DNA from 2 places in the Dorea hominis genome. Region 2 is predicted to be linked to the other one. Evidence: predicted binding sites of a transcription regulator. Region 2 holds the regulator's gene; the other holds the start of a gene.
What was found. Region 2 encodes NrdR, which represses ribonucleotide reductase genes. Its sites were predicted from a motif close to CACAANATNTTGTG; they were not measured.

Region 1 (16,226 bases), on a different contig from region 2:
AATTTTGCGATAAATAAAAAATGAATTGTAATAATTGTTTCCATAGGCACGATCATCAGAAGCATAATGATCAGAAGCCATCTCTCTTTAAATGGGAAATTGATCTTTGCCAGTGCATAACCTGCCAGACCGTTAACAATAATTCCCAAAAGAATCAGCACCGCTGCGTAAAATAGTGTATTCAGCATATAGCGAATAAAATTCGTATTGGTCAGAATTGTAATGTAATTGTCTAAAAATTTACCGCTTAATGCCGGCGGCACAAATGCTGCCAGAGAGTTCATATCACTCGTGATAGCTGCATCTGTCTTAAATGAATTGGCCAGCATCCATATAACCGGGAACAGGAAAAACAAAGACATCGCAATCATCACGACTGCAAGAATGATGTTAAAATGCTTTTGCTTTTTTGTTAACATACTTTGTTCCCTCCTTATCTTTTGTAACAATTGTCTGAATTACAGTAAGAACCATGACAAAGAATGCAAATACAATTGCCATAGTGGAAGCCAGTCCAATCTCCCAGTTCACAGTACCTGTCTCGTATATATCGTATACCATTGTGTACGTAGAATGGGATGGACCTCCTCCGGTCATAACCATTGGCTGTACTAACATGCGGAATGCTCCGATTGTTACAGTAATGAATACAAAAATACACAGTGGTTTTAATTCCGGCAATGTAATATCTTTAAATTTCTGCCAGTTGCTTGCATGATCCATTTCTGCCGCCTCATAAAGTGCCGGATTAATCTGCTGCAAACCTCCAAGGAAGATCAGCATCTGATAACCCATTCCCTGCCATGCACTCATGATCGCAATAGACGGAAGTGCCTGTGAGGCACTGTTGATAAATGGCTGAGCATGGATTCCTACATGTGCAAGAATCGAATTCAAAATTCCTTCCGGGCTGTAAATCTGTACCCAGAGTGTAGAAACTACTGCAAGAGACATTACAACCGGAATAAAAAATGCTACTTTAAAGTAAGTTTTGCAATATGCTACTTTATTGATCAGCAACGCAAGTACCAATGCACCAATGCTCTGCAAAGGGACTATGATTATAACAAATTTTAATGTATTGCCAAATGCCTGTCGGAAATCATCATCCTTCAGGATCTGGAAATAATTGTCCAGTCCTACAAAATGTGTCAGTCCAGGGTTTAATGCCAGGAAATCAGTAAAACTGAATATCAAAGTCAGAATCATTGGCAAAAACAGAAATAAGGTTAACAGTATCAATGCCGGCCCGAAAAAAGCCATTCCCATAATGGATTCCATTCTTTTTCTCATTACTTTATTTTATAACGCTTCAGCTTTGCGTCAATCCTTTCTACAGATTTATCCAACTGTTCTTTTGCATCGTATCCGCTCAGAACAGAATTTTCCAGTACTTGCTGAAATGATGTACTTACCTGCGGATAAGCAGGTGTCTTCGGTCTTGGATGACCGTATTTACTTAACTGATAATATAATTCTTTATAGTTCTTATCTTTTTTAAACACATCGATGGACTCGTATGCTTCATAAGTAGATGGGAAAGATTTTGATTTTTCCCACAGACGTTTTCCACTCTCTACGCCGCTCATCCATTTTACAAGTTCTGTTGCTCCTTTGATATGCTTTGTTTTGGAAGAAGCTGCAAATGCCCATGAACCGGTAGGTGCATATTGCTCTCCATTCCATTCATCTCCCACAACATACGGTGCCACACCAAAAGATACATCCGGATAACTGGTATACAATGTATTTACTTCCCATGCTCCATCGATTTTAAATGCTGCTCTTCCGCTCTCAAACAAAGAGTCTATCGGAACTTTCGACATATATTTCTGTTTCAATAATGTCTTAAAATAAGAAACTGTTTTTATATTCTGTTTAGAATTAAAAATTCCATCTACGGTAAGTCCTGTTTTGTCTGTCAGATCTCCGCCGTTTGACCAGAAAAACGGAGCATAATAATATATGGTAGCCTCACCCACCGGAAATGTCATGTCTAATGCATAACCATTTTTCTTATCCATAATCGGTTTCAGTTTTTTCAGAACTTCCAAAAACTGTGACTGCGTCCATGGATGATCTGCATCCGGCACCTGAATGCCCGCTTCGTCTAAAATTTCTTTATTATAATACAGCCCGACACTTGACTCCATCGCACCTAATGCATATAACTTATTGTTATAAGTTCCCTGCTCAATGATCGATTTCAAATAAACACTTTTTTCTTTTTCTGTCATTTTTGCCAATGGCTGAATAATTCCGTTCTCTGCATAAGCCGCAATATTTGGCCCATCAACAGTAAGTACATCCGGAAGATCTCCAGACATAACCGATGCATTGATTTTATCTGAGTAGCCACCACCGCTATCATTTCTCGGAATAAATTCAATATCCGCAAAATATTTTCCATCATATGCCTTATTAAATGCATTCACTGCTTCTCTGTAGCATCGTCCCTCATCCGTATCTTCGATAGAATGCACCCATATGGACAAGTATTGTTCTCCTTTATCGTACCCTGCAATACTTCCTGGCTTCGGTGTACTCTTCTGACATCCGGTCAGACTGATCATCAGCACTCCGGCCATCAACGCAGCTATTATGCGTTTTTTCATATCTTTTTTGTCTCCTTTCCAGCTTTCCATTCAATCTATACTCCACTGTGTAACCGGTAAAGTAACCGGTTACTTTATAATCCAATAATACATCCGGGAAACCTGTTTGTCAATACTGTTCTACGCATTTATGTAACCGGTTACTTAACTGGTTATTTTACAATTGTATTGTATGCGGACTTCTGCTATACTAAGTGAAGATTTGATAATTGTTGATCATATTACCTGCATATAAAGGAAGGTGTCTATATATGAGTGAAAAAAAGAAAAAAATTACTTTTGATGATATAGCAAGATATACGAATTTTTCCAAAACTACGATCTCCCGATATTTTAATAATCCAGATTCACTCACTCTGAAAAATCAGGAAATCATTGCCCAGGCTCTTATCGATCTGGATTATCAGGAAAATAAACTTGCAAAAGTCCTTGCAAATGGGAAAAGTGAATTTGTCGGCATTATGCTTCCAAATTTATTTTTGCATTATTACTCTGAAATGTTAAATCAAATTTTATCTACTTATGAAAAATTTGGATACAAGTTTCTTGTCTTTTCAACCGGAAAAGGATCCGAAGAAACCGAGCGCAAATATCTCCAGGAATTACTTGCTTATAAAATTGAGGGATTAATCGTATTAAGCCATACTATTCCTTCCAAGGAACTGGCTTCCTATCAAATCCCAATTGTTACAATCGAACGTGAGGATCAATATGTTAACAGCATCAACACAGATAACTATATGGGTGCTGTTCAGGCTACCAGTCTGCTTATCAAAAACGATTGCGAGATTTTGATTCACATTAATTCCCATGTTCCCACACAGATCCCTTCCTATGGCCGAATCAAAGGGTTCTGTGACACATGCGAACAATATAATATTCCGAATGAACTCATTCTTTCTGATTTAGGAAATACTTATGCCGAGACCACCCAGCGGATTGCTGATATTTTTTCTTCTATTGAGGGAAAATATCCAAATATAAGAAAAGGAATCTTTATGGCTAATGATACACATGCAAATATTTTTCTTAATTTACTCATGCGCAAATATGGACATTTCCCTGACGAATACCGTATTGTCGGATTTGATGATTCTCCAATTGCATCTGAAGCAATCATCCCTATCAGCACTGTAGGTCAGCAGATTGATAAAATTGCTTATGAAGCAATGGAATTACTTGTATCACAGATGAACGAGCAAAAAAAACGCAAGCCAAAACCACAGTCTGATATCATCCACAAAATGATTACACCGATTTTGATCCGCAGAGATACAACTTCTTAACTTTTCTTTTTCACTGAAAAAGACTGCACATTATAAAAACAGAGGGAACACGTACTTACTTTCCTGTTCCCTCTGTTTTTTATATTTCATCATAAGTGTCTAAGAAATTATGTTTCACTCCATCTTTCTTATATGCCACAATGGTATTTAAATTGACATTTTCTACGCTCTTGAAAATGTTGCCCTCGACGAACCGGTTCGTCTTTTTCAATTCGCTGATGAGATTCTTGATCTCGATCCGCTTGGACTGGTTCTCTTCATTGTTACATGTTGTACAAGTGTCTGTAAATTTACATGCACACTGAATAAAATGCAAATCGTTATAATCTCTCCATGCCTTGATGTCATCTTCACGCACAAGATAGAGTGGACGAATCAGCTCCATTCCCTCAAAATTTGTACTATGCAGTTTTGGCATCATCGTCTGGATCTGTCCGCTGTAAAGCATTCCCATCAGGATCGTCTCGATCACATCATCATAATGATGTCCCAGTGCGATCTTATTACATCCCATATCTTTTGCGAAATGATACAGATGTCCTCTGCGCATTCTCGCACAGAGATAGCACGGTGATTTCTCTACATTAAATACCGATTCAAAAATATCGGATTCAAAGATTGTGATCGGAATATTCAGTTTCTTCGCATTATCTTCAATAACCTTGCGATTCTCCGGGCTGTATCCCGGATCCATTACAAGAAACTTTACTTCAAAATCAAACTTGTTGTGTACTTTCAGTTCCTGAAAGCATTTCGCCATCAGCATCGAATCTTTTCCACCGGAAATACAGACTGCAATCTTATCTCCCGGTTTTACCAGTTCATACGTGTTGATCGCTTTTGTAAATTTAGACCAGATTTTTTTCTTGAATTTCTTGCGAAGGCTCTGCTCTACTTCCTTTGCTTTCTCATTATTCTGATCCTTATCCATCTCCTCTTTCATAACGTCCATCAGCCAGGCTACATAACCGCCTTCCAGGCTCTCTGCGTTATATCCTTCTTCTTCCAGCTCTTCTGCGATCTCTACGCTGATTTTTCCTCTGCTACAGCAGATAACCTGCTTTTTCTCCGGATCCAGCTCTTTATTTTTTAATTTTTTTTCAATCTCTTCCGGCTTTACCGCAATTGCTCCGGGAATTGCTCCGTGGGAAATCTCTACCTCACTGCGGATATCCAGAAGCTCATAACTGTCTTTTTCTAATTTTTTTAATTCCGCTATTGAAATACTCATCTTTGTATCACCAATTCTGCTTTCTTATCGAATCTATTTCTGTGTTTCTCCTGCAGCCAGGTCTTTTACCACTTCACCGGCAATAATAAGTCCTGCCACCGAAGGTACAAATGCCACACTTCCCGGAATATCTCTTCTCTCCGTGCACTTATGCTTTGCTCCCGGCGGGCAGATACAGTTGTGTCTGCAGCTGGTCGCCATATCTTCTTTCGGTCTGGTTGGCTGCTCTTCTGAATATACCACTTTCAGCTTCTTTACGCCACGTTTTTTCAGTTCCCGGCGCATAACTTTTGCAAGCGGGCATACTTTCGTCTTATAAATGTCTGCCACGCGGAACATACTGGCATCCAGTTTATTTCCGGCCCCCATACTGCTGATGATCGGCACATTTTTCTCCTTTGCCGCCATCACAAGTGCGATCTTTGCCGTTACCGTATCTACAGCATCGACGATATAATCATACTCTTCAAATGCGAAATCATCTGCATTTTCCGGCAGGAAGAAGCAGTCATGGATCGTCACTTTTGCATTCGGATTGATCTCCAGGATACGGTCACGCATCACTTTTGTCTTATATTTTCCAACAGTCTTTCTTGTCGCAATGATCTGACGGTTCAGGTTCGTCAGACATACTTTATCATCATCGATCAGATCAAATGCACCTACGCCGCTTCGCACCAGTGCCTCGCAGACGTAACCGCCCACGCCACCGATTCCAAATACCGCAACTCTGGCATTCGCAAGCCTGTCCATTGCTTCTTTTCCAAGTAATAATTCGGTTCTCGAAAATTGTGTCAGCATCTTCTTATCTTCTCCTTCTGCCGTACGAAACGTGTCTCACAGATTTTATCGCAATAATAGAACACGCTTTGTAAGTTTGTTACGCAAAACCAGCGGCTGCATTCCATGTCTCTCATGCATGCACCCGCCGGTCACTTCATATTCCCAGTAATTCAATAGGTTATATTATATATGGAGTTGTTCTTTTTGTCAATCTTTCCTTCTTACAGGTGAAGTACGCGGTCTTTGATTTCCTGTGTTCTTCCCTGATTCCAGAACTGTGTTCCGATATATCCACAGGTTCTTCTTGCTACACATAACTTATCCTGATCTCTGTTACCGCAGTTCGGACACTCCCAGATCAGTTTACCGTTTCCGTCTTCCTTGATCTGGATCTCACCGGTATAGCCGCAACATTCACAGTAATCGCTCTTCGTATTCAACTCAGCATACATGATATTCTCATAAATATACTGCATAACGGAGAGTACTGCCGGAATATTGTCCTGCATATCCGGTACTTCGATGTAGCTGATCGCTCCACCCGGAGACAACTTCTGGAATTCGGATTCGAATTTCAGTTTCTTAAATGCATCGATCTTCTCTGTTACATGTACGTGATAGCTGTTCGTAATATAATTCTTATCGGTTACGCCTTTGATGATTCCAAAACGTTTCTGTAAACATTTTGCAAATTTGTAAGTTGTAGATTCCATCGGTGTCCCGTATACGGAATAGCTGATGTGCTCTGCTTCTTTCCATTCTTTGCACTTATCATTCAGTTTCTGCATAACTTCCAGTGCAAACGGGCTTGCTTCCGGATCTGTATGGGATTTGCCAAGCATACGCATGCACATCTCATAAAGGCCCGCATATCCGAGAGAGATTGTTGAATATCCATTATAAAGCAGTCTGTCGATCGTCTCACCCTTCTTCAGTCTTGCCAGTGCACCATACTGCCACAGGATCGGCGCTACATCGGAAATCGTTCCGAGAAGACGCTCATGTCTGCAGCGGAGTGCCCGGTGGCACAACTCCAGACGTTCATCCAGAATCTTCCAGAATTTATCCATATCTCCATTGGAAGAACATGCCACATCTACAAGATTGATCGTTACAACTCCCTGATTGAAACGTCCATAGAACTTATGGCTTCCGTCCGGATTTCTCTGCTCGTCCTCAACTGTCAAAAATGAACGGCAGCCCATACACGGGTAAACTTCTCCCTGCTTCAGCTCACGCATCATCTTAGCGGAAATATAATCCGGTACCATACGTTTTGCTGTACATTCTGCTGCCAGCTTGGTCAATTCCCAGTACTTGGAACCTTCTGTAATATTATCTTCATCCAATACATAGATCAATTTCGGGAATGCCGGAGTGATCCATACACCTTTTTCATTCTTAACGCCCTGCATTCTCTGTCTCATCACTTCTTCAATGATCATAGCAAGGTCATCTCTTAACTGTCCGTCTTCTACTTCATCCAGATACATAAATACGGTTACAAACGGCGCCTGTCCATTACAGGTCATCAGTGTGATAAGCTGATACTGGATCGTCTGGATTCCGCTCTTTACTTCATCGCGGAGTCTGCGTTCTGTAATCTTGTCAATGATTTCCGGATCCATGCTCTCGCCACATTCTTGTCTCTCAGCGATAACATTCTTACGGAGTTTCTGTCTGCTGATATCTACAAACGGTGCCAGATGTGCCAGTGTAAAAGACTGTCCGCCATACTGGTTACTTGCCACCTGTGCCACGATCTGGGTCGTTACATTACATGCTGTAAAAAAGCTATGCGGCTTCTCGATCAGCGTCTCACTGATCACTGTACCATTCTGCAACATATCCTGTAAATTGATCAGATCACAGTTATGTTCTTTCTGTGCAAAATAATCAGAATCATGGAAGTGGATGATTCCTGCTTCGTGCGCCTGCACAATCTCTTCCGGAAGGAGCAGACGTCTGGATAAGTCTTTGCTGACTTCTCCTGCCATGTAATCTCTCTGTGTAGAATTGATCACAGGATTCTTGTTGGAATTCTCTTGATTTACTTCTTCATTCATGTGCTCGATCAGTGCGAGGATTCCATTATCTGTTGTATTTGATTTTCTGGTAAGCTCTCTCTTATAACGATAACGCACATACTTCTGTGCGACTTCATATCCACGCATCTCCATGATGCCGGTCTCTACCATATCCTGAATATCTTCTACATTCACGGCATGGCGATATTCGTTCACTTTCTGACCGATTGTATCTGCCACTGCAAGAATCTGATATTCATTCAACTGATGGATCCGTTCTACCTCTTTGTTTGCAGATTTGATCGCATTTATGATCTTATCAAGCTGGAACGGTACTTCCTCTCCGTTTCGTTTGATCACATGATTTTTCACTTGAATTCCCATAATCCCCTTGATTTCTCCTTTTTTAGCATTCTTTTTTTATAACAAAATATAGATATTTTTAACTTGTCATTACACAATATGTTGTGTCTTTTACTATCATACACCAATTCAGAGCGAAAAGAAAGAGAAAGTTTTACTTTTTTGCAATTCCCTTTCTCTCTTTCTCTCTAATTGAATTTTATCTTAATCCGGCAGATCTCACTCTTCGTACCCACTCTCATATCCGGTCCGAATACGCCAAGCCCGGAAGTCACGATATTATGCATCTTTCCCTTTTTCAGATAGCCATAGGAGTTCTCCCACATCATGTCCGTAACCAAGTTCCCCGGGAACATCTGGCCATCATGTGTATGTCCACACAGATCCAGATCCACTCCCGCATCTGCCAGTTCTTTTAATTCTCTCGGTTCATGATCCACTACAAGAATTGGTTTCTTCTGATCCATTTCCTTCACCAGTTCTTTCGGAAGCTTTCTCTTCCTGATCCCTCTTCCCGGACGTTCATAATCAGCTCTTCCGAACAGATAAAAAGCATTGTCGATCTCGACTGCTTCATCCCGAAGCAGATGAATATTTGATTTCTCCAAAAATGTATCCATCCGCGGATCGCTCATCTTCTTCCCTTTTCTCGGAAATGTAAATCCTGCCAGAATCTTCTCCTGTATATCATGGTTGCCGTAACATGCATAGACACCATACCTGCTCTTGATCGATCTTAATATCTTCTCCAGGCGCTCCGGATTATCCAATGCCTCATATTCATTGTCAAAAATATCTCCCGCGATCACTACAAGATCCGGTTTTGACGCATTGATCTTCTCCACCATCCGCTGCATATGGCTGCTGCCGATGCTGTATCCCAGATGGAAATCAGCCACAAGAACAAGATTCAGTTCCTTCCGATTCCCTGCTTTCTTTGATATCTTTACCTGATAATCTGTCGTTACGATATGACGTGCACCATAGATCCCGGCGGCACTGAATGCCAGAATCACTGCCAGACATATACTGCCCACGATAACATGTCCTTTTCTTGAAAAAAGTCTTTCCTTTTTCGGAAATGACACATGTTTCAGAATGAGTCTTATAAGATCTGCTACAAGAACTGTAAGCAAGATATATAATAACACACCCAGCCAGTAATTGCCAATCCCTTTCAGCACTCTTTGTAACATCGACGGCGGTACAAGGAATCCAAAAAGCAGGCTTAGCGCCAGAAAAACGTACACTGTGACGAGCAGTCCCCTGAGAAAAAAATTTTTTGTCACATCGTGACAGGCTGCAAGCCAGTGCAGCATGCGCCAGAGTATATATCCGCATAATAACAGATACAGCGGAGCCAGATATAATGCGATCATTGTTTTACTACCTTCCCTTCTTTTTCATATGTCCGGACGGCTGTCGTCCTCATTTTGCTGATTCCTTTCCCCTCATTCGGATGACGTACCGACCACATCTGATCTGCGCCAAACAATACTAACAACAGCACACATAACGCAATCAGACGTCGCATCGGAAGCCTGCGGATCAGATTGTCTAAAAATGGCGCCAGTACATATACCATTACAACGCCTCCGATTCCAAATGTCAAAAGCCCTTCTGCACAGATCCTTCCGTTAAGATTCAGAAAATATCCATGATAATCCCACCATCGCTTGCCATGCGTTATAATCTCTAGGAAATAAGATGTATAATATTCTATAAATCCACACAAGGCTACCGCTGCAATAAATTCTGCCACAGGTTTTCTGCGCAGACGGTTCAGCAACAATAAAATCAGTACACTGCCAGCCCCGTAAATCGGCAACCACGGACCGTGAAGAACCCCACGGTTAACAAAACATCCTTTGGTCAGAAAATGTAGACTCACTTCCCACACCCAGCCTGCAAATGACATAATAAAAAACATCATGATCACAGACCAGATAGAGTAATGACGCAAAAAGTTCATATTTTCCAGCAGATTATTTCTCTTCACTTCCGAAATCGGATACAGTCTGGTCGGATAAACAATTCCTTTGTATGCACGTATATCATGCACAACCCGGAATTTTCGGTTTGCCTCTTCCTCCAGCGCATCCATCTCTTTCTGATGCAGCACTGTGATTCCCAGTGTATTTGCAAGAAACTTCTGAACTCCAGTCAGACCTTCTATAACAACCGGCGGTTCTTCCTCCACTTCTCTAACGTCTTCATAAGCCGCATCCAGCACCATCTGTTCCGGATGCTCATACAGATATCTATCATTTAACTGTTCTGCCAGCGGAAGTTTCCTGTCGATTGCCTCCTCTCGCAGACTCACATAATATTCTGCCATTGTCGCAGCCATAAATGGATTGATATAGAAAATGTTGGCAATTCCCATTGTAAAAAATCCAAGAAATCTCCAGCCCCAGAACGACAATTCCATCACAAAACATTCCCACTTATGCCCGTCCATCATCTGCCTTGATAATGTGATCGCATCTGCCGCCTTAATTGATGGATTCTCTGCTGCAATATAAGGAACCAGATAATAAGAATAATATTTGACAACGCCCCCGATAACCGTAAGCCCCCACACAGTGTGCAATGCCTGTTTTAACAGAAGCGTGACTCCCGCATGCATCCATTTGCGCACCCGCATCAGGAACCACACTCTGTGTAGCGGAACGCGCTTATAACAGCGCCCTTCCAAAAGCATCCTTCGCATAACAATCTGATACACATCTACGATAAAGGTCTGCACGAAAAAGATCAGTGCCAGGCTGACAACGATCAGCAGCCAGGCAGCTATGTTATCCGAGCCGACCAGTGAGCGCACCGCAACTGCAAGTGTAACAATATATTCACCGGAAGCGGCTTTATTTACAATGCCGGAAAAGACACCCCTGCTTCGTCCAAGAACCGCATTTTCATTCTTTTTTGATTCTTCTTCATAGCGTTTCTTCTTTTCATCAATGCGCGCTCTCTGCTCCGCCTCTTTTCCTTCATTAAATTCTTCCAGATTATCATAGAACGCTCCGATCAGGTTATCCGTTGTCAGACGATTGACCGTGTTCTCTGCTTCCGCATAAGACACTGCTGCGTCCTTTCCCAGTTTCACGGAAGTGGTAAATTCTGTTCCGATCATGCCTGCAATAAGGCATAACATAACAAAAAGCCAGTAATGCGTCTTCAACACACATCTGGCTCTCTTCTTAAACTCTCTTCGTCTTTTGTGCATCCTTTTTCCTCATTTCTTTTGTTGGTAAAATTATAAATAGAATACACATCCTTGTAAAGAAAATAATTCTAAAGATATTCTTAGGGAAATCTTAGTTTTTACTGCTGTCACCCGGCTGCTCCGTTGCTTTTCCATAAAATGCAGCCAGTACCTGTTGGAACAACGTTCCGATCATAACCGGGAACATCACTTCTCCCGGGAAATATGCCGCCGCAATCACGGCTCCCACGCTGATATTACGCATTCCGTTTCCGTACATCATGGAAATAGATGTTTCGTGATCCTTCTTCCATAATTTTGCGACCAGAAGTCCGATTGCATAACCGCTTGCCGCCAGTACGAGAATTGTTACTGCTACAGCTACCCGCTGTCCGTTCATATGGCGAATATACGGTGCCACTTTGGATGAATTGGATATTACAACAAATATCAACGCCAGTTTGGAATAAGGTGCGAGCACTTTCGGCAAACATTCTTTTGCGCGATTATGGCTGATCTGATTCAGGCACATAGCAAAAATTGCCGGAAATGCCACCATGAAGATCAGCTCCTGCATCATCTGTACTGTATCCATATGTACTGTTTTTCCAAGAAGAATCCTTAATGTCAATGGAATTAAAAACGGCGACAACACCGTATCTGTCACCACCAGAGACAGCGATAACGGACTATTTCCGCTGTAGATTGTTATCCACATCAGTCCTGACACCGCTGTCGGCACTGAAAATTCCAACACCATCCCGGCAATCAGCCTTGCATTATCTGTGAAAAATAAATGTCCAAGTCCGCAGGCAAATACCGGCATTACAACATGAATAAGCCCGAGCATCACAAGAAGTATTGACGGGTTCTTAAATACCCCCGCCACATCTTTGAAGCTAGACTTCAAAGCACCATTAAATGTCATAAATGCAAAGACAAACGGAACATATGGGAGTCCATGTTTTGCAATATCCGGGAACCACACGCCCAAAAGAAGGCAGATTGGTGTCACCAGTGCCATCCATTTTTCTATAAAACGGTTAAATGCCGCCATGTTGTTCCCTCCTCGTCGCTATAAATCGAATGTGCCTTGGCACATTCGCGCGCCTGCGGTGGTCGCTTGCGACATCATCATTGTACGCCGCAGTGCGCATCCTGCCGGAGGCTTTTGTATAATAGGAAATGAAATTTCCTATTATACAAAAAATCGCCGTCCCTGCAGCTCTGTTGTCTGCAAAAACAGCGATCTTATAGTGCGCGATCAGGGGTTCGAACCCTGGACACCCTGATTAAGAGTCAGGTGCTCTGCCAACTGAGCTAATCGCGCATATCCTGCGTCATCAGTTTTCCGTGACGCAAGTAATATTATATGACATGTTTTTCTAAAAATCAAGTGTTTTTTAATATTTTTTTATTTTTCTTCCATATTTTTCCAGAAATCATTTTCATAATTTCCAAACAGCTCTTTTTCTATCCGACAAATCACACCGGCAGAACCTTCCACTGCCAACTTAATGTGACAGATTCCCACCACAGCTGCTTCCATATCCTGCCGTACAACTATAGCAAACTGCACAGGTATGAATCTTCCGCGGCTTCGGCGCATGATCCGCAAGCTCTCTGATATGTGCTTCCCCATCTGGTTTCATTCCAAGGACATGATAATATTCACAGTCATACAGACTGCCATCGTAATCAACATTGATCTGATCCCGGCACATAACCTTCGGCAGATTGTCTTCATTGAAGTTCTCACTCTGCAGTTTCAGATAAGATCCAAGTTTTCCCTGGTGCTTTAACTCCTGCCCGAATCTTCCGATCGGCACATTTCCAATTGCGATCAAATCCGTAAATACAATGCCATATTCCTTTTCCAGAATTTCTCTGTATGTCTTTTCCAGCATAAATTCATTCGGTGGCAGATACGGGCCATCTGTATTATACACAAGCGTCAGCCGCAGATCATCCTGTCTGCCATAGCCTCTTGCATTTAATTCCTGTAGAATCTTAATCGCCGGATCAAATACATGTGCGCCTCTCTGCTTTTCCACAACTTTCTTATTATAGTAAGGCAGAGAACAGACAATACGGACTTTATTTTCTGTATATACATCTATTAAGTGAGCATATGCTTCCTTCTGCAAAATAACAAGATTTGTGCGGACAATCACATCGCCAAGCTTCGATGCTGCCTCAATGAAATAAGTAAGATTCGGATTCATCTCCGGTGAACCGCCGGTAATATCCATCGTTCGAAACCCACCGGTCTTAAATGCCTGCAGGCACTGATCCATTGTCTCTTTGCTCATCATCTCCGTTTTATCCGGCCCACACTCCAGGAAGCAGTGTGCACAGGACAGATTACACCTGTAGCCGACATTTACCTGCATTGTCGTGAGCTGCTCTTTGGAATACAGCTCATCCACACCTTTGACACGATCCATTAATTCCGGAATGTCATACCGTCTGACTTCTTCTTTCAGTGTCCTTGCTGTAATCTTTGCATTTTTATCATACTGCGTCGGATTAACACTCTGATCCAGTTCTTTAAACAGGCCATAATGTGTCTCCCCTTCTCCTTCAACCGTAAAATAATTACAGAATCTGGAAGCCCTTAAAATCTTTGCAAGATTACCACTGATTCCAAGTGGTTTATTTTTCAGAAAACGGAATGTCTCATCAAAATCGCAATACCGTTTATTTTCCTCCATCGTTCCAAGATAGGTCGCACTATGTCCGTAATTTTCTTCCCGGTCCTCCAGGCCGCTACACTTAAATGCGCGTACTGTACAGGAATAAAACTGGATGTCTCCTGTCAATCTCGCAATCTCGAAATCATGCGGCTGGATCGGTGTCTTTTCCATCGTATAATAAGTGACAAAACCACATTTTTCCATCATTCTGCGGAAATCTTCCAGATACATGGAGCCACCCATACATTCTCCGCGCATGACCGGATCATTTTTTATTTCATCCGGAAGCCTGCGGTCGGCAAAAACATCGGAGAAATAAATCTCTCCGCCTTCTTTTAATACCCGGTATACTTCCCGGAAAATCTGCTCCTTGAACGGCGACAGATTAATTACGCAGTTAGATGTCACAACATCGATGGAATTATCTTCAATTCCGATGCTTTTCAGATCTTCGATATATCCCAGATGAAAACTTGTATTCGTCTTTTCGAATCCAAATGCCTCCATCTGCGCTGCTTCATTACGGATGGCAACTTCAATCTGGGACGGTGTCATATCTACGCCATAGACATGTCCCTCTTCCCCAACCAGTTTAGATAAAATATAGACATCTCTTCCCGTACCACATCCGAGATCCAGCACATGGCATCCTTTCATTCCCATCGGAATCGGAGAACCACAGCCATAAAAACGGTTTTTTATCTCATCCTTGATCAACGGCAAAATATCTTTTACATACTTCGGCGGCGCTGAACTGCAGCAGCACGCATTTGTTTTGAGGTCATCACTGCTTTGCAGGATGACCCCATAATATTCCTTTATTTGTTCGTGAATATCATTGCTCATAATTTGTGATCTCTTTCCCATTACTTTGTAACAGACTTTCGCTTAATGTCTTCCCTCGTCCATCATTCCGAAGCACTCACTGAAGAATACTTTAATCTTTACATTATATTTTTCAGCTACAGCATCAAATGCATCATCTACAATATCTAATAACAGATCAGATTCGCATACTGCACGCGCATTTACAACAAGACGCAATTTTTCTGTTTCTTCTTTCAGTTCCTGGTCATGGATGATGTCATAATCTACACCGATCAGACTGAATTTTCCATAATCATTCTCTTTTCCTACTGCAAATGTCTTCAGATGTGGAACATTTCTCTTATTTGCAATCAGTCCGTTACGAATCTCGTCAATGAGATCGTCAACTAATTCATTTCCGTCAAATGCTTTGCCGTCTTTTGCTGTGATAAATACATTTCTGTTGAACCATGACATACTCTTCTCAGCTGCAACGAATTCCGGTCCGCCGTATCCGATATCTGTAATGTTCACACGGCTCTCTGCAGTCAGTACATAGTCTGCTACCTGTTCCAGACCGATCTTTTCTTTTGCAGAGATAGGGAACACCGGAATATCCGGGCAAGCTTCTTTTAAGAATTTTACATAGCGGTCCACTTCCTCATCAGACATCAGATCGATCTTATTCAGAACGATACAGTCTGCTTCTTTTAACTGTGCATCCAGAAGGAATTTTAATTCTTCCGGAAGATGGATATCTGCCTGCTCCGGCATGATCATACGAAGTCTCTCCGGGTCTGTTACAACAAGAAACGGAGCCAGTGTAAACTCATCCTTGTGGTTCTTGTCCAGATTGCCATATACATGATCCAGTGCACCGATTCCGCATCCCGGAATATCAGACATAACCAGATCTTTCGGCTCTCTGTTCAGACGCTCGATTCTTTCGATCAATGTATCCGGAATATAGCAGATACAGTCGCCGCCGATCGGTGTGACTTCTACATTCTGACGATCAGAATACTCTGCATCGATAATATAATTTGCTCCCAGGTCATTTGCAATGATTGCTGCATGTTTGCCTGTGCTGTTAATGTACTCTGTAAGTGCTACCATCGTCGTTGTCTTTCCTGCTCCAAGGAAACCACTGACTACCATAAAACGTTTTTTGTCCATTGTTTTTTACCTCTTTTTACATTTTGTCGTTCTTTTT
Region 2 (16,226 bases):
TTGAAAAAGCAGTCCCGGCGCAGGTCATTTCCCTGGCTCGCGGACTGCTCATCATCGTTCCGTTATCTATATTACTTGCAAATATTCTCGGTATGACCGGTGTCTGGATGTCATTTCCGATCTCCGAACTGCTTGTATCTTTTCTCGGTCTCTTCTTCCTAGTGAAGCAGAAACTGGGAGGCAAACACAGCCAGAACACCTGATACTACACTCAGCACGGCATATACAAGTGCTGTCACTGTGTGTCCGCTCTGAAACAGATCCGTTGTTTCAAAAGCAAACGTAGAAAATGTCGTAAATCCTCCGCAGATTCCAACTTTCAGAAATAACACAAGCTGAGGATTCACTGACGGATGCTTTCCTGCATAAGTTGCAATGCAGCCGATCAGGAAAGCTCCTGCCACATTAATCAAAAACGTCTTATATGGAAATCCGCTCTCACTTTGAACCGGAAGCAGACCGATCAGATAACGGCAGACTGCTCCGATAAATCCACCTAAACCTACAAATAAACAATTTATCAATTTACTTATCTTCCTAACTTTATTTATACTCTATTCTTCTGCAGCTTTCTTTGCAAACCACGGCACCGGTCTTTCACTCATCAAACGCTCCATCAGGTTGAGATTCGGATCGGAATGTTCCAGTTCTCTTGAAAAGCGGTATACCGTATCAACAAGATCTTCAAAATACAACTCTTTTTCATTCTTTATCCACTGCGCCATCAGAATTTCCTGCATAAGCAGTACACTTACAACCGCCATCTGCGCCTTGGAATATGCATGTCCATCATAAACCGCACCACACAGATAAGTACTTAAGAAATACACAAGAAGCTGTTCTTTCTGTATCTCAAATTCCGGCATCTTCTCTGCCATCCATCCTTCAAACGCATTCCTAAGCTCATAGTAGTGAGCCTCACCTTTTCCATACAGCCACTGTTCTGCTTCCAGAAGATGTGGTTCCCAGTTATCCCGAAGTCTCTCTAACCGATACTGATCCCGGAAAGTTTCTGTCATAAATTCATAGAACCTATGCTTCTCTTCTTCTGTATAAAGCTTAGCGATCTGTCCTTTTATATAATCCATTGCTTTTTCTGTCCGGTATTTTTCCAGTACCATCTCTCCGTCAAATATTTCCTGCTTCTGAATCCGGATCTGCAGGTCATGGGCGATTGCAAGCACAAGTCCGGTGCGCAGATTTAATGACAGTTCGCGGTTCTGCAGGATCTGTATCATCATTGTTCTTGCATCTGCCAGAAGCGAATATAAAAATGGATCAAATGCATCATCCCAGCACTCTTCTTTCTCATCTTCATGAATCAGAAGCTGCACCGGTTCTTTTCTTTGTAGCAGGATTTTTGCCACTTCTGGGCATGACACAGAGAGCGTCATTTCCCTGACACCCTCAAATTCTTCAATATGCCTTGGATAACGCTTACACGTCTTACACAATGCCTTTTCACCAAGTGCTGTGTACATATTGCAGAGATTATCCTCATTCAGGAAATAACACCTTTTCTCCTCATCCTGCCGGAAAGCGCCTTCTTTCCAGTCCACACCGGCACGAATCTCCTTTCGGTATTCTCCTGTTACTTTTTTATATTGCCTGAGCGCCGACTTATCCGCTACGATCTGCCATCCTGCGCAGCATGTATCTTCACAGGCTCCGGCAACGCAGTGAAACTGCCGGTAATAATCCGGTATTGTATATAACATAATAAATTAACCCATCTTCTTAATTCTTTCAATGGCTGCCACTGTATTTTCATAAGAGCCAAATGCTGTCAGACGGAAATATCCTTCTCCGCTTGGTCCGAATCCTGATCCCGGAGTTCCTACAACACCGGCATCCTTTAACAGATGATCAAAGAAATCCCAGGATGTCATTCCCTGTGGAACTTCCAGCCAGATATACGGTGCATTTACACCACCGGATACGTTATATCCGGCATCTCTTAGGCCTTCTTTAATCGTTTTTGCATTCTTCATATAGTAGGCAATCTGCTCTTTTAACTGTGCTTTACCAGCCTCAGAATATACAGCTTCTCCGGCCCTCTGTACGATATACGGTGCTCCGTTGTACTTCGTTCCATGTCTTCTTGCCCAGAGAGAATGCAACATTACATCTCCGGATTTCAGATCTTTTGGAATCACCGTTGCGCCAAGTCTGACACCTGTAAATCCTGCATTCTTTGAGAAACTTCTAAGCTCGATCGCGCAGGTTCTTGCACCTTCGCACTCATAAATGCTGTGCGGTACATCATCCTCAGAAATATATGCTTCATAAGCAGCATCATAGATAATGACTGCTCCGACTTTATTGGCATAATCTACCCATTCCTGTAACTGTGCTTTTGTAATGGTAGATCCTGTCGGATTATTCGGGAAACACAGATAAATAATATCCGGTGTTTCTTTCGGCAGTTCCGGTGCAAAATTCGTCTCTTTTGTACATGGCATGTAAATGACATCACTCCATGTCTCTGTCTTCGCATCGTAAGTTCCTGTACGTCCTGCCATAACATTTGTATCTACATAAACCGGATATACCGGATCACATACGGCGATCTTATTGTCTTTGGCAAAGATTTCCTGAATGTTACCGGAGTCACATTTTGCTCCGTCAGAAATAAAGATCTCGTCTGCTTTGATATCACATCCTTTATCCTGATAATCGTTCTTTGCCATTGCACTTCTCAAAAATTCATATCCCAGATCCGGTGCATACCCGTGGAATGTCTCCGCATGTGCCATCTCGTCTACTGCACTGTGCAGGCTGTCAATGATTGCCGGTGCCAGTGGCTGTGTAACATCACCGATTCCAAGACGGATAATGCTCTTGTCCGGATTCTCTTCCTGATAAGCACGTACTTTCTTTCCAATTGTGGAAAATAAATAGCTTCCCGGCAGTTTTAAATAATCTTCATTTACTTTAAACATCTTTCTTCCTCCTGTTTATGACTTTACTGATTGTTTTGTTGTTTCTGGAATTCAATGTATGACGCATTATACATCAATATCTGTAAGATCGATCTCTCCGTCAAATACAACCTTTGCAGGTCCGGTCATATAGACTTTATCTGCTTCTTTATCCCACTCAATGAGCAGATCGCCTCCCAGTAGTTTTACGGTTACCCGGTCCTCTGTCAACCCGTTTAAAATGCTGGCTACTGCAACAGCACAAGCACCTGTTCCACAGGCAAGTGTTTCACCGGAACCACGCTCCCACACACGCATCTCTACCGTTTTACGGTCCAGTACATGTGCAAATTCTGTATTGATACGCTCCGGGAACCGTTTATGATTTTCAAAAGACGGACCTATTTTCAAAAGATCCAATCCTTTTACATCGTCTACATAAACCACTGTATGCGGATTGCCCATGGAAACTCCTGTCATATAATATGTCTTCCCCTCTACTTCAAGCGGGGCATCAATGATTCTTGTATCTTCCGGATTCTCCGGCACGATCGGAATCTGGGATGGCGCAAGGCGCGGACTTCCCATATCAACTTTCACAAGGCTTACTTTGCCATCTTCCACAGTCAGATCCAGATATTTGATCCCGCCAAGTGTCTCCACGGAAATGCTCGTCTTATCGGTAAGACCGTAATCATATACATATTTAGCAACACAGCGGATGCCATTTCCGCACATTTCACCTCTGGAACCATCTGCATTATACATCTGCATTTCAAAATCTGCCACCTTGGATGGACAGATCATAATCAACCCGTCCGAACCGATTCCAAAATGTCTGTCACTGACAAACTTCGATACTTCCGCCGGATTCTTAATTGTTTCTCTCAAGCAGTTTACATAGACATAATCATTGCCCAAGCCCTGCATTTTTGTAAATTCCATCTTCTATATCTCCTCTACTCTGACATAATGCTCAATACCATCTCTGCTGTCTCTACCATGTTTGTTCCACTGTCCATACTGCTTTTCTGCAAATATCTATGTGCCTCTTCTTCCGTCATATTGTTACGTGCCATCAGCAGTTCTTTTGCCTTTCTGACTGTCTCTTGCTGCTTCGGATCACGATTTTTTAACTGCTTCTTGCGTTTCCGTCTACGCCTGTCAATATTGGTCAGCATCATCTCGATCGTATTCATCAGATCATACACTTTAATCGGCATCGACAATCCCATCACGCCCCGCACCAGTCCATCACTCCATTTGTCCTGCGACGCGACAAGCAGCATATCAAAACTTTCCGGAAGATATTCTCTGAGATCCGTATACATCATATCTTTTAATTTGTAACCACACACGACAATTCCTTCATCCACAGTATCCGCATAATGCATTGCCTGTGCCCCCGTTGTCGCCACTCCGGTAACATTTACTCCATTTCGCACCAGCAGATTCCGGATATTAATTGCATTTTCCTTCTTTGGAAATACTACAATAATACCTATCACGCTGACACCTCCTTTAGTCGTCTCATTTTTATTCTTACTAAGGGTGCCTAAATGACATGCAGGTACTTTGCGATTTCCCAGTCTGTCACCTGATTACGATAATTCATGTACTCTTCCGTCTTCACTTTGATATATTTTTCCGTCAGATCATCGCCAAGCACATTTTTAATGTAAGTGTCCTCTTCAAATGCCTGTGCTGCTTCCAGAAGCGTTCTCGGCAGAAGTTCTGCACCAGCTGCCGCCCGCTCTTCTTCCGTCATCTCAAAAATATTGCAGTCAATGCTTTTTGGCGGCATGATCTTGTTGCGGATTCCGTCCAGTCCAGCGGCAAGGCATACTGCAAATGCCAGATATGGATTGGCTGACGGATCAGGACTGCGAAGCTCGATTCTCTCCTCACCCTCCGGCGCCGTCGGGATCCGGATCAATGGCGTTCTGTTCTTGGCTGACCATGCAATATATACCGGTGCTTCAAATCCCGGCACAAGACGCTTATATGAATTCACGATGGGATTCGTAATAAAGGTCAGCGCTTTGATATGTTTCATAATTCCACCGATGAAATAATAAGCTTCTTTACTCAGCCCTTTCTCATCTGAACTGTCTGAAAATATATTCACACCATCCCGGCTTAATGACATGTTCGTATGCATGCCGGAACCATTCTCTCCGTACTTCGGTTTTGGCATAAAAGATGCGTGCAGACCGTGTCTCTTGGCAATCGTCTTGACAACCAGTTTGAATGTCATGATATTGTCTGCCGCAGACAACGCCTCGTCATATTGGAAATCAATCTCATGCTGTGCCGGCGACATCTCGTGGTGAGATGCCTCGATGACAAATCCCATATCCTCCATTGTCAATACCATGTCACGTCTCGCATTTTCGCCGAAATCTAATGGTCCAAGGTCAAAATACGTGGCTCGCTCATGGGAAATCGTTGTCGGTACACTGTCATCATCCATATGGAATAAGAAAAATTCACATTCCGGCCCGACGTTAAACTGATATCCCATCTCTTTTGCCTCTTCGATCACTTTCTTCAGTACATATCTCGGATCGCTCTCAAATGGTGTTCCGTCTGCTTTATGCACCTCGCAGATCAGTCTTGCAACTTTACCCTGCTGCGGCCTCCACGGAAAAATCTCAAATGTATTCAGATCCGGATAAAGATACATATCCGAATCTTCCACCCTTGCAAAGCCTTCAATGGAAGAGCCGTCAAACATGCACTGGTTATTCAGCGCTTTCTCCAACTGGCTGGTAGTGATCGCTACATTTTTCAATGTTCCGAAAATATCGGTAAACTGCAGCCGGATGAATCCCACATCCTCTTCTTCTACCATCTGTAAAATATCTTCACGCGTATAATTATTCATTATATGCACCTCCTGCATTTACTGCTGTATGTAAAAATGGGCGTTCTCATGCCTTAGATGAAAACGCCATTGCTTTACCTTGTTAAAAATTATAGAAAAAAAAGCCCTCTTTGTCAACGAAAAATGTCGTTGTTGATACTTTTGATTGAAAAACCGAACGCACTCTGTTACAATGTTTCCAATAAGGTTTTCAGAAAATGGCTATGAATAAAAATTAATGCAGATAATAGAAGGAGGCTCAGATACTATGGGACTTGCAATACCAATCGAAACAAGCGCAAGACACATCCATATGTGCCAGGAAGATTTTGAACACTTATTTGGGAAAGGGAAAACGCTCACCCACCGGGTAGATCTGAGCCAACCTGGTCAGTATGCCTGTGAAGAACGCGTTACGATCAAAGGTCCGAAAGGAACATTTGAAAATGTTGCTCTGCTTGGACCTTTCCGTAATGAGACACAGGTGGAGATTTCCATGACTGATTCACGAAAGCTCGGCATTCCGGGCATCATCCGTCAATCCGGCGATACAAAGGGCACACCCGGCTGCACGCTGCTCGGTCCTGCCGGTGAGATTGAACTCGATCACGGTGTGATTGTTGCAAAGCGCCATATCCACATGACTCCAGTGCAGGCAGTCCAGTTAAATGTCAAAGACAAAGATGAAGTGTTCGTCATTATGGAGAGTTTTGAACGCTCTCTGATCTTTGCTGATGTTGTTGTCCGTGTACACCCGGACTTTGCACTCGCCATGCACGTCGATACAGACGAAGCAAATGCATTTGCCGGACATGAACACCCAACCGGTGTCATCTTAAAATTATTTGGCGGACGTACATACAATCTTCAGAAATGGGCAGACGAATTACAAAGCGGAATCAACCGGCTGTAGCCGGTGATTCCGCTCTTTTTATTATTCCATCACTGCATTCTAAATATTTCTAATTTTCAAATCGTCGTGTTTACAACTTTGCAGTCAGTGTCTTTGCACTGACTCCTTTTAACATTCCAAGTTTTCCGGAAAGAGAGCTTGTCACATCTCCCGGCGCGTCCAGCACCACACTGATGATCGACACTTCTCTCTGCCGGTACGGAATGCCCATTCTTCCGACAATATAATTTCTAAATTCGTGAAGCAGTTCATTCACCGTTACTGCTGCCTCTTCATCTTTTATAATAATGCTGATTACAGATACACGACTATCCATCCGTCTCTTCCTCTCTTCACTATAATGCAATGTCCAGTTCGATTGGGCAATGATCCGATCCCATAACGTCGGTCAGGATCTTCGCATCTTCAATCTTATCCTTCAGGCAGTCCGATACACAAAAATAGTCAATTCTCCATCCTGCATTCTTTGCCCTTGCGCTGAAACGGTAAGACCACCAAGAATAAATTCCTTCCACATCCGGATACAGATAACGGAATGTATCTGTAAATCCTGCTGCAAGAAGGTCTGTAAATTTTCCACGTTCTTCATCTGTAAATCCGGCATTCTTACGGTTTGTCTTCGGATTCTTCAAGTCGATCTCTTTGTGTGCAACATTCAGATCCCCACAGAAAACCACTGGTTTCTTCTCTTCCAGCCCTTTCAGATAAGCGAGAAAATCATCTTCCCATGTCATTCTGTAATCCAGTCTTGCCAGTTCACTCTGTGAATTCGGCGTATACACTGTCACAAAATAAAAATCCTCATACTCCAGTGTGATCACACGGCCTTCCTGATCGTGTTCTTCAATTGCCATGCCATAAGTAACAGCAAGGGGCCTTTCTTTTGTAAATACCGCCGTTCCGGAATAACCTTTCTTCACGGCATAATTCCAGTACTGTTCGTATCCATCCAGATCCAGATCTAATTGTCCTTCCTGCATCTTCGTTTCCTGAATACAGAAAATATCTGCATCCGCTTCTTTGAAGAAATCAAGAAATCCTTTCTTTACGCAGGCACGAATTCCATTTACATTCCATGATATACATTTCATCTGTTCGTTTTCCTTCTAATAATACACTTTTCTTAAAAACAGACCTCTGGCTGGCGCGAGGAATCCGGCAAGGCTTCTGTCTTCTGCCGCAATCACAACCGGAAGCATCGATGCCTCACGCTTGCCGGTACCGATTTCCAGCAAAGTACCTGTCAAGATACGTGCCATATGATATAAGAATCCAGTTCCATAGAAAGTGATACGCACCTTCTCACCGGAACTTACAATCTTGATATTGGTGATCTTGCGGATCGGATCTTTGCAATCCTTATCATCCGTAAAACTTGTAAAGTTCTTCGGTCCCAGCAGATATGGCACGGCCTCACGCATCGCTTCTATATCTAATTTTTCCGGATAATGATAGCAGTATCTTCTGGAAAATACATCCGGTTTTTCTCTGCAGTCAATATAATATTCATATTTCTTGCCTTTGGCACTTTTTCTGGCATGAAATCCATTTCGCACCAGTTCCACCTTCACGATACGGATATCCTCCGGGAGATAACGGTTCAACGAATCCTTCATCTCCTGTGGATCATACAATTTGGAAAGCTTCACACTTGCCACCTGACCTCTTGCATGTACTCCGGCGTCTGTTCTCCCCGAACCGTCTACACGCACGCGGTATCCGACTAATTTGCCAATGCTCCATTCCAGTACAAACTGGATCGTATTGTCTGTCGTCGCCTGCCGCTGCCATCCCTGATACCTGCTTCCATCATAAGAAATCGTTAATTTATATGTTCTCATAGTCTAATCACCCTGTCTATTTGTACTCATCTCACTATATTATATCCTGTACAGAATATTGTAAAACTTTATTGTTCCTGTCCGTCCAGAATCTTCTTCAATTCATCCATAAATGTATTCACATCCTTAAACTCCCTATATACAGATGCGAATCTTACATATGCAACTTCGTCCAGATCTTTCAGCGCATCCATAACGATCTCCCCGATCGTACTGCTTGCAATCTCTTTCTCTTCCAGACTGAACACCTGTGTCTCCACAGCTTCCACTGTCTTCTGGATCCTTGCCGCCGATACCGGACGTTTATAACAAGCTCTTAAAATTCCTCTTTCAATCTTGCCTCGGTCATACTGTTCTCTGTTATCATCCTTTTTAATAATGATCAGCGGAATCGTCTCTATCTTTTCATAAGTCGTGAAACGTTTCCCGCATGCATCACAAGATCTGCGTCTGCGGATAGAATTGCCTTCTTCCGCCGGTCTTGAATCTATAACTCTTGTATCTGAATTACCACAATATGGACATTTCATCACACTAAATTCCTTTCATACATTCTATCTTTTAGTATATCGGTTGCTCTTAGAGAAGTCAAACATCAAAAGAAACATTTTACTTTTCTTCATGCATTTCAACCAGAATAATATCCGGTCCAATCCGTTTAATACAGGCAAATGGAATGATGTATTCTCCATCCTCACAGAAAAAATTACAGATCCCCCGCCCTTTTGGTATAATGATTGCTTCAATTTTTCCTTTTTTCTCATCTATGACCAGATCTTCTACATATCCAAGTTTGCAACAGTCACACGCATTGATCACTTCTTTTTCCTGAAATTCACTGAAACGCACACTGACACTTCCACTCGTATTATTCTTATATTTATTATATGCAGCACGCTGCTTATTCGTACAGGTGCACATCTGGTGGAGCGTTTTTATATATAAGGAAAGTTCTTTCCCGATAAACAAAAACAGGGATACAGTTCTTCACCATACCCCAGTTTATCTTCGCATTTTATTACTCCACAATATCAATCACAGATACCGGACAGTCATCTCTTGCTTCTTTTGCTGCTTCTTCATATTCCGATGCAACTTCTCCACATGCTTCCGCAAGTCCATCTTCATCAAATGAGAATACTTCCGGGCACGTTGTCACACATGCACCGCAGGAAATGCAGCCATCCATCACTCTTGCCTTCATCGGTTACCTCCTTCATTTTTCCGGTAGTATAACCAGATTGCAGACATTTTAAACGAATTTCTTAAGAAATCTTAGTTCCTGTCTTTCCTTTTAAAGCTTCGCCAAGCTTATCAAAAGAAGTAATGAGTGCGCTTCTTCCTTCTCCTTTTTCAATGAAAGAAACAGAAGCACTTAACTTCGGAAGCATATTATACTCTCCGAAATGTCCCTCTTCCATATATTTCTTCGCATTTTCTACGGAAATCTCGCCCAGTGCTTCTTCATTGTCACGTCCGAGATTAATCTTCACCTGATCTACACTCGTCAGAATGATCAGCTCGTCTGCCTGTGTATCCTCTGCCATCTTTCCGGCAGTCAGATCCTTCTCAATGACAGCGCTTGCACCTTTCAAATGGTTATCCTGTTCCAGAACCGGAATACCACCACCACCGCATGCAATAACAATCTGATCTGCATCCAGAAGAGCCTTGATCGCATCAATCTCTACAATGCGTACCGGATTCGGTGCAGACACGATGCGGCGGAATCCTTTGCCTGGTTCCTCTACTACATAATTACCCTTCTTACGCTCCTCATTTGCTTCTTCCACATTCATATAACGTCCAAGGATCTTGGTCGGTGTATAGAATGCTTCATCATATGGATCCACAACTACCTGTGTCAGGATCGTGCTGACTGTTCTGTAAATGCCTCTGTTTAAAAGTTCCTCGCGAATCGCATTCTGAAGGTCATATCCGATATAGCCCTGGCTCATGGCAGAACATACAGACATTGGCGCCGCTGTATAGTTCTCGTGTACTTTTCCAAATTCGTTCATCGCTGTATGGATCATACCTACCTGCGGTGCGTTGCTGTGTGTAATGGCAACCTGATATCCGTCCTCGATCAGATCCGCGATTACTTTTGATGTTTTCTTAACTGCTTCCTGCTGCTCCGGCAAGGTCGTACCAAGGGCACGATGTCCCAGCGCAACGACTACTCTTTTCTTCATGCTCTATACCTCTTATTTTCTGTAAATTTCCTCTCAAGATTATAAAAAGAATTATAGCCTCTTTCTGAAAAAAATGCAACTCCTGCTCGTCTTTTGTGGTAAACTGAAATTATTAAAAGGGATTTCCCGATACGTGTTGAAAACGTATACGAAAGGAGTTTACATTTATGAAAGTTATCGTAACAGCCCCAAGAGGGAAAATGGGCAAATTGATCACACAGGTTGCAGCCTCCCGTGATGACATGGAACTGGTTGCCGGTATCGGTCCAAAAGGGCGCGATTACATCGGAACAGATCTCGGAACTGTCGCAATGGTCGGAAAAGAACTGCACGTTCCGGTTGTAGATGATCTCGAATCCGTTATTGACAAATGCGATGTGATCATCGATTTTTCTACTAAAGAGATGGCTATGGAAGTTCTGGATCTTGCCATCAGACATAAAAAAGGTCTGGTCTGCGGTTCTACCGGTTTCTCCGACGAAGAGATGAAACGTTTTGAAGATGCTGCTTCTTCTATTCCAATGCTCTATGCAGCCAACACTTCCAAACTCGTCAATGTCATGAATAAAGTTCTGGAATTTATCACAAAGACAGTTGGGGAAGAACTGGACATTGAGATTCTTGAGATGCATGATCAGTGGAAGAAAGATGCACCGAGCGGTACTTCCAAAGAAATGGGCGAGACCATGGCACATGCACTTGGCAAAGAATTATCCGATATCGCTGTATACGGCAGAGAAGGAGTTTCTCCGCGAGAACCTGGAACAATCGGTTATCATTCTCTGCGCGCCGGCAATATTCCAAGTAGCCACACTGTATTCTTTGGTGGCATGGGAGAACGTCTGGAAATCACTCACCACTGCTACAACTGGGAATGTTTCGCAAGAGGCGCCTGCGACTGCGCAGCATATCTTGCTAATAAAGATCCTGGATATTATACCATTAAGGATGTCCTGCATCTGAGCTAATCCGGCTCGGGTCAGTCTGGCGTTTTATCTGTAATAACGACTGCCATAGGTCATCCGTAACTACTTTGACAATTTAATTAACAAGATGTCAGGATTTTCCCCTAACATCTTAACATTAATCAGAAAGGATTTTATTTATGATATTAGTAAACACAGATTATATAACCGGAAAGAAATTTGAAATGATCGGACTTGTAAAAGGAAATATGATCCAGTCTGTACATTTTGGAAAAGACCTTGTAAACAGCTTTAAGACACTTGTAGGCGGTGAACTTACTTCTTATACAGAAATGATGAATGAAGCCCGTGCCATCGCCACAAAGCGCATGAGCGAAGAAGCCGAAAAATGCGGTGCCGACGCCGTCATTAATATCCGCTATGCATCCAGTACTGTCGTACAGGGCGCTGCTGAAATCATGGCTTACGGAACTGCGGTAAAATTCGTAGAAGAGTAGTTTCAAAAAGCGCCTGCCATCCTGTTATATTGATATATCCACAAATGGTCTGAATGTTCGGTGCCAGTGAAATATATTGCAAATGGCAGGCGTTTTTTAACTATTAATGCTTTTTCACTATCTACCAATATTGTTTCTATTTTTTAATACTTTTTTCTGCTATTTTTACAGCACCATTTTCTCTTCGATCCGGATTTTCTCCAGATGCTTGATCCTGTCCACGAGATGTGTTTCCGTCAGATACTTATACACGCTCTTCGGGACAAGATGCGCCCATTCTTCATCCATGGCAATACAGCTTCGCACCCATGAAGCACTGACTCCGCGGTCTTTTTCTTCTCTTCGCCAGAGAACTTCTACATCCAGCTTCAAGCTTCGCAGAATCTTATATTTTTCTTCATCCCACGCATCACTGAGTCCCATAAAATACGTCGCATCTTCCGGCATATAATTTGCAATATATTCCGGAAAATTAATCGGAAACGGCAGAATATCATATTCCTGCTCAGGGACTTTAAATTCCTGCATGGCACCTTTTATCATCTCATAACGTTCAAAATACGTCAGCGGATTTGCCGCTTTTGTGGATCGGTTCTGATCATTTACCGAATCGCCGGTCATTCTCCCGTCCGGATTCGTAAGCCCGATATACAGTTTCCGGCACCGCATCTTTGCCGCCAGGATATATTCCATATGCTTTAAATGCAATACCTGGAATCTTCCATTTACAACACCTGTCTCTATCATACTTTTCCCTCATCTTTCGCAGTTATTTATGTTACAAGACCATCTTTTTCAAAAAATATTCTTTCAATTCTTCCACAGCCTCTTCTGGCATATACGGAAGATCATGTCTGGAATCCGATGCCGACGCAAGAAGATATGCATTTCCCTTCACAACACGCAGTTTCTTTGCCACTATATTCTGATTAAATGAAAAATACTGGATCTGCGGATAATGCATGTATGTGGTTTCTCGACCAAATACACCGCTTGATACGGCCAGACTCTTCTTATCACAGGCAAATGCATCCGTAACATAGCCGCCCGCAAGCATCACCAATACAACCAGCCATCCACAGACACACGCCAGATTAATCCACAGAAAATGGGATCCTATGATTTCTTTCGCAAACCGATCTGCCACAAATAATGCAACTGCCCAGATCACTGCCGGGATTGCCTTAAGAAAGATAACCGACTTCTTCTGTCTCTGCAGCGGAAGTTTCATTGCTTCTGCAAATTCCGGCAGAAGTTTCTGCATTTTTTCAATCACGTCTGCATGACTCTGATACAAAAGGAAAAAGGCGTCCTTTTCTTCATCGTCATCTCCCATTCCGACATTGATAAGTTCCACCCGGTATCTCTTAAAAATCCTTGCAATCCATGTCTGTCTCACCGTTACACCATGAATCCGCTTTACCGGAATTACATAGCTTACTTTCTTTAAAAGTCCGTAAGAAATATAGATCTTATCACTTTTTCGTGTAACCTGATACTGATAATACTTAATAAAATCCTTCACCGTATCCCAGACTGCTGTTGCGCCGATAAAAAATGCTACCGCCCAACCTGATATTATTTCCAGAATATTTTGTCCTGAAATTCCTTCCTGTATGCCAGAAAGCAATTTTGATACGGAGCCTCCGATTCCTCCAACTGCAAGCAAAACAGCAAATAAATTAATCGCAAACACTCCATGCCAGATCATATCATTTACATTTGCTGTCACCGTTGTCTCTGTGATGTTTTTACCGTTTTCCTCATCTGTTATCCCGGCAGTTTCTTTGTACGCGCCACTTTCTGTCTGATGATTCGCATCCTGCGCATAAACTTCTGCCCCGGAACGGTTACCTTCCGACTCCATAATCGCAAAAACCGTCTGACGGAACCACTCTGCTTTTTCTTTTTTCAGCACTAGTTTTACGTCTGTATCATCTGCCGTTGAGAAACTGTCTGTATCCAGTTTCACAGTGCATGTGCCAAGCATCATTTCCAGAATATTCTGTGAGAGATTGACATTGGAAATATGCTTGATGCCGATCGTCTGCACCTTGCGGTTCCATGTATTTTTCTCAATCACGATTGCCTGCCCCTGGATAGAAATATAAGTTTTCGCCCAACGGCGGAGCTGCCAGAATAAAGCAATCAGGAACAATACAAGAAACAGACTGGCTCCCGCAAACTCATCTGCCAGATATTCTTTCAGATTATCCATATGCTTTACAATTTCTTTCAGGTCATCCAGTGCCGATCCTGCAAGTACAATCACGATTCCTATAAATATAGTTCCAAATCGTTCAATCACAATGGAGATATGGTTTCTAAATTTCGTTTCTGTCGTTTCCATGTTTTTCCTCCGCTGCGATCTGATTGATCCGCTTCTGTAAATTCTCTGCGATTTGTTCCGCTTTTTCATCTTCCAGAAGATTGATCTCTACATCTCCACCTGCTGTTGTCACAACTACATTTGCCACGCCGAAAGCTCTGGCAACCGGGCCTCTCTCCACCTGCAGTTTATGTAACCGTTCCATCGGAACAATATTGCGCTCTATGAAAAGATACCCTTCGACCGTATCTATACATTCTTCATCTATGTGATAACCATATCTCCGGTATCGGAAATACGGGCTGATCACACAGTTCAGAATGATCAGAACAACGAGCACCAAGGATATTATCTCGCCAATCCGGATATCTTTTGGACTGAGCCAGAATGCATTTACGCAGATGATCGCTGCCAGCAGAATAACACTTAAGATCACGGTCGACACATACATGCACCCCAGCGCACGTTTACTGAGCCGTTCATATTTCATCTTCTCTTCTCTCATTGATTTTCTCCTTGTAACTAGTCGTTTCTATTCTAGCACAAATAAACCACCATTACAAAAAAAGAAGATACTGTTCTGCACTGATATACAGCACACCACGGTATCTTCTCCTTTATAATCTTCTTTTTTAATGAATGGAAACATTTAGTCCATACTCTTCCATAATACCTTTCAACTTCTGCATGTATTCTTCACTCGGCGGAGTCGCCTCAGCCACCGGTTTATCACTGATGCGAAGATATTTCATTACTCCAAGATTATGGTACGGCAATAATTGAATCATTGTAACTGCATCTCCTAATTCTTTACAAAATTCTGCCGTCTTTCTGATATTTTCTTCATCATGATTAAATAACGGAATGACCGGAATACGAATTTGTAATTTTTCTTTCATTTTAGCTGCATCTTCCAGATTGATTCCATGCGGATAGTGTAATGGCTGATTCATATATGGTGCAAGATTCTGCATTGCATGCAGGCCTCTCGATACATGCAGCAAATCAATTTTATCTTCAATTTCCCGGGCAAATGCAATCTCATCATCCAATGACGGTGAGCCTTCTACCATATCACTTGCATTGATTCGATATTCAATTGCCATTGTATTTCCTATTTTTTTTCGAATTGCTGCTAAAAGTTCTTTTGTAAATCTTGATGCATTTTCAATTGTATCCGCACTATATTCATCTGTTCTTCGATTAATCACTTTAGATAAAAAGCACCCCGGAAGCTGTCCATGCGCTCTATGCACAACCAGACTGTCAAATCCGCAACGTTTTGCCCGCTCCGCTGCATTTGCAAAATCTTCTATAATTTCTTTCAGCTGTTCTTTTGTTAAATCTGTAGGATCCAGCTCTACTATTTAAATACAAAAACCGGAAAATTCTTGGATGAAATAAAATAAGAGACAGGAAATATTACGCACCTTTGAGGAAGCACCCACTACATATTTCCTGCCTCTTATTTTTATTATTCTAAAGCATCTCTAAAATAGCTTCTTTTGACTGTGCGCCTACGGTTCTGGCTGCCACTTCTCCATTCTTGAATACAAACAGCATCGGAATGGAAAATACCTTGTATTGTCTTGCAATCTCTGGGTTCTCATCCACATCAATCTTGCACACTTTAATATCTGTTCTTTCCTCTGCAATCTCTTCTATGATCGGTCCCACCATCTGGCACGGTCCACACCAGGTTGCCCAGAAATCAACCAGTACCGGTTCTTTTGCCTGT

Region 1: the regulator NrdR is predicted to act here: its motif matches at 8,399-8,412, upstream of nrdD (anaerobic ribonucleoside-triphosphate reductase).

Annotation. Positions count from the first base shown of each region.
Region 1 covers NZ_JACOOY010000003.1:63,484-79,709, reverse strand. Annotated here, with positions in the region: gene H8S07_RS03015 (carbohydrate ABC transporter permease) at 1-419, opposite strand, end outside; gene H8S07_RS03010 (carbohydrate ABC transporter permease) at 391-1,281, opposite strand; gene H8S07_RS03005 (ABC transporter substrate-binding protein) at 1,293-2,615, opposite strand; gene H8S07_RS03000 (LacI family DNA-binding transcriptional regulator) at 2,867-3,901, shown strand; gene H8S07_RS02995 (ATP-binding protein) at 3,981-5,132, opposite strand; gene H8S07_RS02990 (tRNA threonylcarbamoyladenosine dehydratase) at 5,166-5,933, opposite strand; gene nrdD (anaerobic ribonucleoside-triphosphate reductase) at 6,137-8,326, opposite strand; gene H8S07_RS02980 (metallophosphoesterase) at 8,494-9,684, opposite strand; gene H8S07_RS02975 (DUF975 family protein) at 9,681-11,531, opposite strand; gene H8S07_RS02970 (bile acid:sodium symporter family protein) at 11,623-12,567, opposite strand; tRNA gene H8S07_RS02965 (tRNA-Lys) at 12,768-12,840, opposite strand; gene arsS (arsenosugar biosynthesis radical SAM (seleno)protein ArsS) at 13,025-15,052, opposite strand; gene H8S07_RS02955 (GTP-binding protein) at 15,095-16,189, opposite strand.
Region 2 covers NZ_JACOOY010000008.1:114,446-130,671, forward strand. Annotated here, with positions in the region: gene H8S07_RS07995 (MATE family efflux transporter) at 1-203, shown strand, start outside; gene crcB (fluoride efflux transporter CrcB) at 159-524, opposite strand; gene fliB (flagellin lysine-N-methylase) at 555-1,718, opposite strand; gene H8S07_RS08010 (LL-diaminopimelate aminotransferase) at 1,725-2,942, opposite strand; gene dapF (diaminopimelate epimerase) at 3,009-3,866, opposite strand; gene H8S07_RS08020 (ANTAR domain-containing response regulator) at 3,881-4,429, opposite strand; gene glnA (type I glutamate--ammonia ligase) at 4,477-5,808, opposite strand; gene H8S07_RS08030 (PduL/EutD family phosphate acyltransferase) at 6,056-6,700, shown strand; gene H8S07_RS08035 (TM1266 family iron-only hydrogenase system putative regulator) at 6,771-7,016, opposite strand; gene H8S07_RS08040 (exodeoxyribonuclease III) at 7,036-7,791, opposite strand; gene truA (tRNA pseudouridine(38-40) synthase TruA) at 7,807-8,541, opposite strand; gene nrdR (transcriptional regulator NrdR) at 8,610-9,071, opposite strand; gene H8S07_RS08055 (PRC-barrel domain-containing protein) at 9,151-9,390, opposite strand; gene H8S07_RS08060 (ferredoxin) at 9,560-9,745, opposite strand; gene arcC (carbamate kinase) at 9,807-10,736, opposite strand; gene dapB (4-hydroxy-tetrahydrodipicolinate reductase) at 10,904-11,704, shown strand; gene H8S07_RS08075 (YbjQ family protein) at 11,842-12,159, shown strand; gene H8S07_RS08080 (nucleotidyl transferase family protein) at 12,325-12,906, opposite strand; gene H8S07_RS08085 (PH domain-containing protein) at 12,938-14,509, opposite strand; gene H8S07_RS08090 (PH domain-containing protein) at 14,484-14,993, opposite strand; gene H8S07_RS08095 (oxidoreductase) at 15,121-15,855, opposite strand; gene trxA (thioredoxin) at 15,968-16,226, opposite strand, start outside.